2 regions of the Lactiplantibacillus sp. C232 genome follow, and region 2 is predicted to be linked to the other one. Evidence: a T-box and tRNA genes for the amino acid it is inferred to sense, from the RefSeq annotation. Region 2 holds a T-box; the other holds one or more tRNA genes.
What was found. A T-box is a leader RNA that pairs with one kind of tRNA and senses whether it is charged. The one in region 2 lies ahead of leuS (leucine--tRNA ligase), so its partner is inferred to be a tRNA-Leu.

Region 1 (5,621 bases), on a different contig from region 2:
ACAAACCAGCCCCAACTGCCAAACGGGAAGCTGCTGCGGGTGAGTTTAAAGCCTTTTTAGAGAAGTATCATGTTGAAATGATTGCGATTGGTAACGGGACGGCTTCCCGCGAATCCGAGGAGTTTGTGGCACAGGTATTGAAGACTATGACCCGACCGGTTTATTATGTCATCGTTAACGAAGCCGGGGCTTCCGTGTACTCTGCTAGTGCTAAGGCGCGTGCTGAATTTCCTGAGCTACACGTTGAACAACGTAGTGCGATCAGTATCGGCCGGCGACTACAAGACCCACTGGCAGAATTGATCAAAATCGATCCGAAGTCAGTGGGAGTGGGGCAATACCAACACGATGTGCCCCAGAAGGAATTGACAACGCAGCTAGATACGGTGATTGAGACCGCGGTTAACCAAGTTGGGGTCAATTTGAATACCGCTAGTTCGGAGCTATTGACGCATATTTCGGGGCTATCCAGCACGATTGCCCAAAATGTGATTACTTATCGGGATGAAAATGGCGAGTTCACGAGCCGACCACAATTGAAAAAAGTGCCGCGGTTGGGACCGAAAGCTTATGAACAAGCGGTCGGCTTCCTGCGAATCATTGACGGCAAGAATGTTTTTGATAACACGGATATTCATCCAGAAAGTTATCCCGCAGCCAAAGCGTTATTGGCAGCGGCTGGATTGAAGACGACGGACGTTGGGACGACTAAAGCCCAACAGTTGAATCAATTAGATTTAACGCAACTTGCGACCAGCACCGGTGTCGGTGAACTGACCTTAAAGGATATTATTAGTAGTTTGCAAAAGCCCGGGCGTGATGTTCGTGATACGATGCCCGCACCGTTACTCCGGCAAGACGTTTTAAAGATGAGTGATCTAAAACCAGGGATGCATTTGCAAGGAACCGTACGCAACGTGGTCGACTTTGGGGCGTTTGTGGATATTGGTGTCAAGCAAGATGGCCTCGTACATGTCTCCAAACTAACGGATAAGTTCTTGAAAGATCCGCGTCAGGCGGTGGCAGTTGGCGACATCGTAACGGTGTGGGTCGAAGAAGTTGATGAACAGCGGCAGCGCATTGCTTTGACGATGATTGCACCGGCTGAAGCATAATGACTGATTTAGAGTTACAGCAGCTCGTTGCGACCATTTCCATGCGTGATTTTCACCGTCCGTTCCAGCACCGCGCTTATTTTAATGCTCGGTTACGAACGACGGGTGGTCGTTATCAGTTGGCCTCGCATGATATTGATATCAATCCGAAGATGCTGACTGATTTTGATGAGGCCACCTTGATTGGCGTCATCAAGCATGAATTGTGCCATTATCATTTACATTTGACTAAGCGGGGATATCGGCATCGTGATGCAGACTTTAAACGATTACTCGCGCAAGTGGATGGCTCGCGCTATGCACCAGCGCCGAAGCAGGCGACGGCCCGGCCGTATCGGTATATTTATGAATGCCAACGGTGTGGCCAGCGGTATTACCGCAAGCGCCGCATGGACACTCGCCGCTATACGTGTGGTCGTTGTCAGGGGCCAATTAAATTAGTCTGAAAAGGTTTGCTAAAGTGGTACGCTTCCGATAGAATTAGCTTAACTATTGATATGGAGGGATTAAGATGGAAACGATTAAAATTGGTGTGGTCGGACTAGGCACAGTCGGGACCGGCGTTGTAAAAATGCTTCAAGCGCATCAGGAAAAGATTTCAGAAATTACCGGTCGTAAGTTGGAACTAGCCTGCGTAGTTGTCCACAACTTGAAAAAGCACGAACAAGTTGATTTGGGGGACGTTCAGATGACCGACCAAATCGCGACCCTGCTTGATGATCCGTCCATTCAAATTATGGTCGAAGTGATGGGTTCAATTCATCCGGCGAAGGAATATATTACGCAAGCCTTGCAAGCTGGCAAACACGTGGTGACGGCCAATAAGGACTTGATTGCGCAATATGGCCGGGAGTTGGTTCAGATTGCTCGTGAAAATCATCGTGACCTGTTCTATGAAGCTAGTGTTGCTGGTGGGATTCCAATTTTACGGACGATTGATAATAGTTTCGCCGCTGACCGGATTCAACGGGTCATGGGAATCGTCAACGGGACCACTAATTACATCATGACGCAGATGCTGACTAAGCATTGGTCGTATGATCAAGCCTTGAGCTCAGCACAAGACTTGGGGTTTGCCGAAAGTGATCCCACTAATGATGTCGAAGGCCTTGATGCGGCGTTCAAGATGATTATTTTAACGCAGTTTGCCTTTGGGATGAGTCTTTCCCTCGACCACGTTCAAGTTCAGGGAATTACGAAAATCAGCCCAGAGGATATTGCGGAAGCTCACCAGCTTGGGTATACAATTAAATTACTCGGGATTGCGGAAGAAATTGACGATCGCATTGCGGTCTCAGTCGGGCCTGTGCTCGTTTCTGATCAGCATCCACTTGCCACGGTGCAAAATGAGAATAATGCTGTAATGGTAACGGGAACGGCTGTGGGGAACACGATGTTTTACGGTCCCGGCGCTGGAGAACTCCCGACCGCCAACAGTGTGCTGAGTGATATTACAACGGTTGCGAAAAATATTGCGTTGAATACGACTGGCAACACGTTTAACTCTTATCGCCAGGAGACAGTCTTAGCAACGCCTGAAGATGTTGTGTATCCTCACTTTATTGCCTTGAAGATGCGTGATGTGCCGGGGATGATGATGAAATTGACGGCGATTATGACCCGCGCAGAAGTTTCATTTAGTCGAATCATTCAAAATCAATTAGGTGACGGCAACGCTCGTGTTGTGATCATTACCCATGCCATGAATGATCAACAGTTAGCAGATATCACTCGTGAAATCGGTGAACAAGAGAATATGCAACTATTAGCGAGTTATAAAGTTTTAAAGAATGCGTAGGTGAGGACATGTTAACGATTTCGGTTCCGGCGACTTCCGCTAATCTTGGTCCCGGTTTTGATTCAATCGGTCTGGCGCTAGACATGCAATTAACGCTACAAGTGTTGCAACCTAGTGACCATTGGCAGATTGACCATCCCTTTGGGGCGGATGTGCCGACGGATGAACGCAACTTAATTATTAAAACGGCGTTGCATTTGGTACCAGATTTACAACCACAGCATTTACAGATGGCTTCAAAAATCCCGTTAGCGCGCGGATTGGGTAGTAGCTCGACGGCCATCGTAGCCGGCTTAGTGCTGGCAAACGAATTGACCGGCGCAACGCGCTCTTCTGCTGAGCTACTGGAAGTTGCCACTCAACTGGAGGGTCATCCAGATAACGTTGCACCAGCCCTATTAGGAGGCTTGGTTGTGGCGACGAACACTGATGAACGCGTCCGTGCGGTGAAGTTACCGTTACCGATGCTTTTTGCAAGTGTCTACGTGCCTAACGAACCGTTATTGACGACCGCCAGTCGCCAAGCCTTGCCAACTGAATTGGCGTACCACCAAGCCGTTACTGGTAGTAGTGTGGCGAATACGTTAGTGGCTGCTCTAGCAACTCAAAATTGGGACGTGGCGTTACCGCTGCTAGAACAGGACCAGTTCCATGAACAGTATCGGGCTAAGTTAGTGCCGGCACTACAAACGGTTAGAGACCATGCCCACGCTCTGGGATTAACGGGGACTTATTTGAGTGGTGCTGGGCCGACGGTGATTACTTTGGGTGATTACGGTCAACTCGCTACGTTGCAGGCACAATTGAGCCAAGATACAACACTCACCGGCCAATTATTCTTATTGCCAATGGATGCAACTGGTGTAAAAGTACAAAAATCTTAAAATAAGCTTGTCAGACTCGCAAAATTTTGTTATGATATTTTTTGTGAGTTGTGATGCGGCCATGGCGGAATTGGCAGACGCGCAAGATTAAGGATCTTGTCGGGGTTAACCCGGTGGAAGTTCGAATCTTCTTGGCCGCATTTTATATACAGAATAGCCGATATTGATACGAGAAATCGTTGATATATCGGCTTTTTTATTGATTCTCTGTCAACTTTTCCGTGTGACCTGGGCGCGCCTCGTAAAAGTAGCGCTTGAAACTCTAGGCGGAGCTACAGATTTAAACGCTATTTATCAACTACTCGATGGTTGTCGTAAGGCTAACAATAATCGTAATTGGCAAGCTAAGATTCGCCAGACTTTGCAACAATCAGATTATTTTGATCATGTAACCCGCGGCGTTTATCAATTAGCAGCATAGTCAAAAAGGCATCCGCTGGTACTGCGGTGACCCAAGCTGGTAAAGGAATTGAATGGAACTCTGCTACCAAAGTAACTTCATACGCTATCTCGTAGGTTTTACCATTTGTTGATTCATGTTCAAACGTAGAATCGACCTTAATTGTGCATTTGTTCGGCTCCGGAATAGTTTGATTTAAGAAAAAATGTTAAATAAGATATCATAAAATTCAGAGTTGAAAATTGCTGGTAGTAAAAATAAAAGAGTCAAAGTTATCGTACATATTGTTCGACATGTCATTAATTTTATAAAGGATTTATGTGGCAGCGTCCCAAATTCTTTTTTTTCTGCTCTTGACCAGTACTTATATTCATAGTAAGGAGTGACAACCCCGATAAAAATATATGATGCTGATGCAATGGCAAGTAAAAAAAGTGAGACAATCACAAACTTGAACGCAAATAAAATAATTCCAATCCACATTACTATTAGTCCCAGCGTACTAAAGAGGATACTTATTTTTAACTGTCGCCGATATTCTCTAATTGGTTTAGTTATCAGTATCTTACGGATTAGTTGTTTAGATTTTGGATTTTGTGATGTGTAAGTGAATGCCTTTGGTGTAAAGAGTGCAAAGAGCAAGCTCAGAATGAAAATTGCCAAAAACATAATCCATACAAAAAATAAAAATTGTGTTGTGTCCATATTATTTACCACTCCTAATTTTTATATAAAAAACGATCGGATGACTCCAATCGTTTTGTCTAACCATATAGCATTTTACATTATTACGCAGCAGCTAAGGTAATTAATCCGGGGATAATCGACGGTAAAAATGTGGCTGTCATTATTAAACCAGTTATTGCGAGAGCAACAACTGCGGCAGTACCAACACGCAGTAACACAGTTGTGATTTCAGGTGCATTTGCTTTTGCATCCTCCACTGAGGTGTTGTGTTCATCCGCTTGTACAGCGGTGACCCAAGCTGGTAAAGGACTGATAATTGAATGGAACTCTGCTACCAAAGTAATTTCATACGCTATCTCGTAGGTTTTACCATTTGTTGATTCATGTTCAAATGTAGAATCGACCTTAAATGTGATAGATGTACCGGTTGCTTTAACAGACATACCAGTCTTGATGTCACCATCCTTTATTACTGAAGCTATTCCATCCAATGAAGCGGTCACCGTTGTATCAGTAAATCCAGCTGTGTTTTCAGCAATGATTTGCGAGATTTCATCATCTAATGCCAAATGAACGGAACCATCATTAATATTATAATTAATTGAAGTGTCACCATCGTCATCACTAATATTGCCTTCCAGGTCAACTGTTAAAGATAGATCCACAGCAGGAGTTTCAACTTTGTAAGTTTTACTGGTTGCTTCAATAGTTATATCTTTTACGAATGAAAAAATACT
Region 2 (5,621 bases):
AATGAGTATGCCGGAAGCCATGAGTCACGGAATTCCAGTGATTAGTTATCGCTTTAATTATGGGCCTAAAGATTGGATTGATGACGGTCATGACGGTTTCATCGTTGATCCTGGCAATCAATTGGCGCTGCGTGACCGGGTCATCGAATTAATGACGGATACGAAGAAGTTGACGGCATTCAGCGAAGCCGCCTTTAAGAAGCTTCATACGTCACAAACTGACTTAAAAGTTTGGCACCGTTGGCAACAATTACTGGGTATTAAGTAGGAGGGCGCATATGTATTATTTCTTAAACGATAACATGCAATTTTCAAAATCAGGAATCGAACAGGCGGAAATCAACCGACTGACTTTATTCAAGAAGCACCATGTGGCCGCTAAAATCGTGACCCGCGTATTCGCAATGAATTTGCACGATGTGCTTGAAGGGGCCAACATTGCCGATGCTGATTTTGTTAATCTTTTTGACTTCTTTTGTGGTAGTCAGTCGGTCAAGCGTCAAAGGTTTGATTTGGCCGACTTTGAAGTGCCAGCCGATGCTATCAAAACCCGGAAGGATAATCAGATTCAAGTCATGGAACGTGGTAAGTTAATCATGATTATTTACCTTCGGGCCGGTACGGAAGCTGTTAGCAATGTGCAATACTTTGACGTTAATGGTCGTACGCTCAAGATGAGTTGGTGGGATACGCGGGGCTTTAAGTGTCTTGAACAATTATTTGACTGGGACGGTAAGATTGCCCAAGAAGCGTACTTTGGCCCGGATGGATTGATTCACGTGGAGAAGTTACACTTGTTAAATCACGCTGGTCAGGAGCGAATCACGTGGCGCGTCTTGAACTACAACGAGCAGAGCCATACTTTTAATGGGATGAATGAACTGACCCGTTACTTCTATGATGAACTTAACCAGTTGAATGATGAACAAAATGTCTTCATTTGTGATCGGACCGTTGAATGTGCCTGGGGCTTATTCAATATGACCACACCAGCTAAGAAAGTCTTGCATCTACATAATAACCATGTGAGTGATGCTAAGGATATTATGCATTCTACCTTGAACAATAATTATGCTAATGCGCTGAATAATTGGGCGGCTTGGGACGCGGTCATTTCTGCGACACCGGAACAAACTAAGGACGTGGAAGCCCGCTTTGGTAAGGATATTCCAGCGTTCACTATTCCGGTTGGCTATGTTGATAATGCTACGTTAAAAGCCGCGCCGGTGAAGTTTGACCAACGACAAAAAGACCTCGTCGTGCAAGTTGCGCGGCTGGCACCTGAAAAGCAACAGAATCATTCAATCGAAGCCTTTGTTGAAGTTCACAAGCAGTTTCCTGATGCCAAGTTGGAATTATGGGGTTATGCGAACGGGGATATTGAAAAGCAACTACATGCACAAGTTGCTGCAGCGCACTTGGAAGATGTGGTATTGTTCAAGGGGTATACCACGGATGTCAATGCCGTTTACAATCGGGCCCAATTAGGACTTTTGCCAAGTCGAGCTGAAGGATTCTCATTGATGTTGTTAGAAGCTCAAGCCCATGGGTTACCAATGGTTGCCAATGACGTGAAGTACGGCCCGAGTGATATTATTCAGGATCATAAGAGTGGAATCCTAACGACAGACGGCGATGTGCAACAATTGACCAAAACGATTTTAGAATTGTTGAAGAATCAAGGGCAGCTGGCACAATACAGTGCTCAGGCCTATGAAAATGCCAAGCGTTATTCAGAAGAAGCCGTTTTCAAGCAGTGGCAAGCATTGTTAGATTACTTTAAGCCTGCTAAGATCACGGCTTAAGTAGATTTGACGGCAAGGGAGGGCGCAAAATGTTAATGCTTATGACCATTTATGGGACCGTTAAGATGTTTACCCGAATGATCGTGTACTGTGGCATCGGTGGTCTTGTCCTAATTGTTCGTCACCATAATCGTAAGAAGCGGCGTAACGAGATGGACGAGGGAACTAAGCGGATCATGCGTAATACCCCTAAGGATGAGAACGGTAAGTATCCGTGGGAGAAGTAAGGTACCATTGGTTTTTAAGTTAAGTATCTAATTGAAAAGACCTGTCAGACGAAGCTAATCGTCTGACAGGTCTTTTCGGCTAATTTATCGTTAAATTAACGTTTCTGAATGGCCAACAAATATGGCGGCACATGGACTTGATTAATAAACTGATATTGTAGGACTTGGAATTGATGCTGGTCTAAATTCGTTACGTAATCCAAAACGGCTTGTGCTTCTGTCGCACCACCGGGATGACCAGCATAGACTAGCAGGATAATGAGTCCGTTGGTGACGAGGCGTTCCTGAATGGCTTTTATGGCCGTTAACGTTGTCGTTGGTTTCGTAATGATTTGTTTATCGCCACCTGGTAAATAGCCCAGGTTAAAGACGGCACACTTGATAGGTTGATCAGCGGCAATCTTATCTGCGATGTGTTCATGGCCCGTTTGCCACAGAGTGACTTGATGGGTGAGCGCTGCTTTATCTAAGGCAGTTGTCGTCGCTTCAATGGCCGCTGATTGAATGTCGAACCCGTCGACGCGACCAGTAGTCCCGACCAGCTTGGCGAGGTAGACGGTATCATGGCCGTTGCCAACCGTCGCGTCAATCACATGGTCACCGGGATTGACGACTTGGTTCATTAGCGCGTGGCTATAAGCTAATGCCGAACTGAGTTGAATGAGTGTTACCCCCTTGTTGAATTCATGAATTAGGGCCGCAATCGAAGCGGTCCGTGCCGATAACGCGTACTAAAACGCGCACTTATATATAGTAAAACACTTCCAAGTAAAAGGCCACCGATTGTATCGCTGGGATAGTGGACGCCCACGATGACCCGGCTGATCATCATTAACAAGATGGCCGTTATGCCGAGGGCAGTGAGCCAGCCAGTCAAGGCATTGCGGTGCCAGTAGTCAAATGCCAACACGAGCAGACTACCGATAAGAACGGTCGTTGTTGTCGAGTGCCCGCTGGGGTAACTATACCCCCCAATTTGGACAAGTCGCCAAGCGGTTGGCCGTGGCCGCATGATGACCTGTTTGATGAGATAATTACCGTAGCCGGCAATCAGCCAGGTGGTGACCCAAAAGAAGACTGCGCCGCGTGGGTTATGGCCCAGCCAGAGTGCCAGGCCGATAATCAACGTGATTATGGTGATGGTGTGGGGATTGCCAAGCTGCGTATACGTGACCATCACGTGTTGAAACCACTGGGGACTATGATGCCAAAAATTAGCAACCGTGGTATCAAAGTGTGTTAACCAAGGCGCCCGTTGCCATACCGCGGCCGTCCAGCCTAACCAGCCTATAAATATAAGTAGAATCAAACTGTCCGAACGTTGCCAGGATCGTTGCTTCAATACTGATTCCTCCGATAAATAAATTATTGCCATTATTATAGCATTTTTTATCAGGGGTCCGATTAATGCCGATGATAAAATTTATCGCCAGCGGGGCTTGGGCCCTTGAAAAAAACGTGCTGGTTTGCTACTATGAAAACAATAACTTTACGACTCTGAGAAGGAATAGTAGTGGCTGGTGTTTTGCAGAAACTCCGTGGTAGTTGCAAACGGGGATTCACCAATCATGAACTCACCTTCGAGTCTTCCGGCTGAACAAGATTGTAGGTACGGACGTGGTTTCGCGTTAAGATTCCCAAGAGGCCACGGTAACGTGGAATCATAGGTGGTACCGCGGAACCCGTTTTCGTCCTATAAGCTTAATTGGCTTATAGGATTTTTTTGTTTTTTAACCGCTTTTACTGAGTTGAAGCATGAAAATGCCATCTTGAATAGTCAGTTGGAAAGTCGCAATGCTAGCTTTTACATACAAGGCAGCAAGAAAGGGGCACTACTATGGCATACAACCATAAAGTCATTGAACGCAAATGGCAACATTATTGGAAGGAAAACAAAACCTTCAAAACATTAGATACGACGGATAAGAAGAAGTATTACGCCTTAGACATGTTCCCATACCCATCTGGTCAAGGATTACACGTTGGACATCCTGAAGGGTATACGGCCACGGATATTATGTCACGGTTCAAGCGGATGCAAGGGTACAATGTCTTACATCCAATGGGTTGGGACGCATTCGGTTTACCCGCTGAACAATATGCGCTCAAGACGGGGCATAACCCGAAGGACTTTACGGCCAAGAACATCAAAAACTTCAAACGTCAGATTCGGTCATTAGGTTTTTCATATGACTGGGACCGTGAAGTGAATACGACTGATCCAAGTTACTACAAGTGGACGCAGTGGATCTTTGAACAGCTCTATAAGAAGGGCTTGGCTTACGAATCTGAAACGTTGGTCAACTGGGCTCCTGATATGATGGGTGGAACGGTTGTTTCTAACGAAGAAGTGGTTGATGGTAAGACGGAACGCGGTGGCTATGATGTTTACCGGGTGCCAATGAAGCAATGGAGCCTCAAAATCACGGCCTATGCGGACCGGTTGATTGATGACCTGGACGATATTGATTGGCCAGAAAACATCAAAGAGCAACAACGTAACTGGATTGGCCGCTCAGTTGGCGCATCCATTCGTTTCAAGGTTGCTGGTCAACCTGACGATACCGAGATTGAAGTGTTCTCAACGCGGCCAGACACGCTGTTTGGCGCAAGTTACATGGTCTTGGCACCTGAACACGACTTAGTTGAACAATTGACGACACCCGAACAAGCGGACGCTATCAAAGCATACAAAGCTAAAATCGCCAGCAAGTCAGACCTTGAACGGACTGATTTGAATAAGGACAAGACCGGGGTCTTCACTGGTAGCTACGGCATCAACCCGGTTAATGGTGAAAAACTGCCAATCTGGATTGCCGATTATGTTCTGGCTTCATATGGAACTGGGGCCATCATGGCAGTGCCTGCTCATGATGATCGGGACTTTGAATTTGCACAAAAATTTGATTTGCCAATCAAACCTGTCATTGCGGGTGATAATGATTATGACCAACAAGCTTACACTGGCGACGGGGAACACATCAACTCAGGTTTTGTTGACGGTTTAGCTAAGCAACCAGCTATTGATAAGATGATTGACTGGTTAGGTGAACACCATGCCGGTGAAAAGAAGGTCAACTATCGGTTACGTGATTGGATCTTCTCACGGCAACGGTACTGGGGCGAACCGATTCCAGTTATTCACTGGGAAGACGGCGAAACGACGCTGGTTCCTGAAGATGAACTACCATTGCGGTTACCAGCAACTAAGAACCTGGAACCATCAGGAACTGGTGAAAGCCCGTTAGCGAATATCGACGACTGGGTAAATGTCGTCGATGAAAACGGTCGTAAGGGGAAGCGTGAAACCAACACGATGCCACAATGGGCCGGGAGTTCATGGTACTTCTTGCGTTACGTTGATCCGCACAACCGTGAAGCTTTGGCCGATTATGACAAGTTGAAGTACTGGTCACCCGTTGACTTATACGTGGGCGGTGCAGAACACGCGGTCTTACATCTGCTTTACGCACGTTTCTGGCACAAGTTCTTATATGACTTAGGCGTTGTGCCAACCAAGGAACCATTCCAGAAGTTAGTTAACCAAGGGATGATTTTGGGTGATAATCACGAAAAGATGTCTAAGTCG

Region 1: it encodes a tRNA-Leu, which carries the amino acid that the T-box ahead of leuS (leucine--tRNA ligase) is inferred to sense. The anticodon was not compared.

Annotation. Positions count from the first base shown of each region.
Region 1 is NZ_JAMSKZ010000016.1:19,975-25,595, forward strand. It holds gene MZO41_RS13310 (Tex family protein) at 1-1,115, shown strand, start outside; gene MZO41_RS13315 (SprT family protein) at 1,115-1,561, shown strand; gene MZO41_RS13320 (homoserine dehydrogenase) at 1,627-2,913, shown strand; gene thrB (homoserine kinase) at 2,922-3,797, shown strand; tRNA gene MZO41_RS13330 (tRNA-Leu) at 3,853-3,937, shown strand; gene MZO41_RS13335 (hypothetical protein) at 4,021-4,218, shown strand; gene MZO41_RS13340 (hypothetical protein) at 4,393-4,902, opposite strand; gene MZO41_RS13345 (glycoside hydrolase domain-containing protein) at 4,986-5,621, opposite strand, start outside.
Region 2 is NZ_JAMSKZ010000001.1:30,015-35,635, forward strand. It holds gene MZO41_RS00140 (glycosyltransferase) at 1-268, shown strand, start outside; gene MZO41_RS00145 (glycosyltransferase family 4 protein) at 279-1,805, shown strand; gene MZO41_RS00150 (hypothetical protein) at 1,835-2,032, shown strand; gene mnmM (tRNA 5-(aminomethyl)-2-thiouridylate-methyltransferase MnmM) at 2,128-2,694, opposite strand; gene MZO41_RS00160 (phosphatase PAP2 family protein) at 2,724-3,407, opposite strand; T-box leader at 3,521-3,731, shown strand; gene leuS (leucine--tRNA ligase) at 3,870-5,621, shown strand, end outside.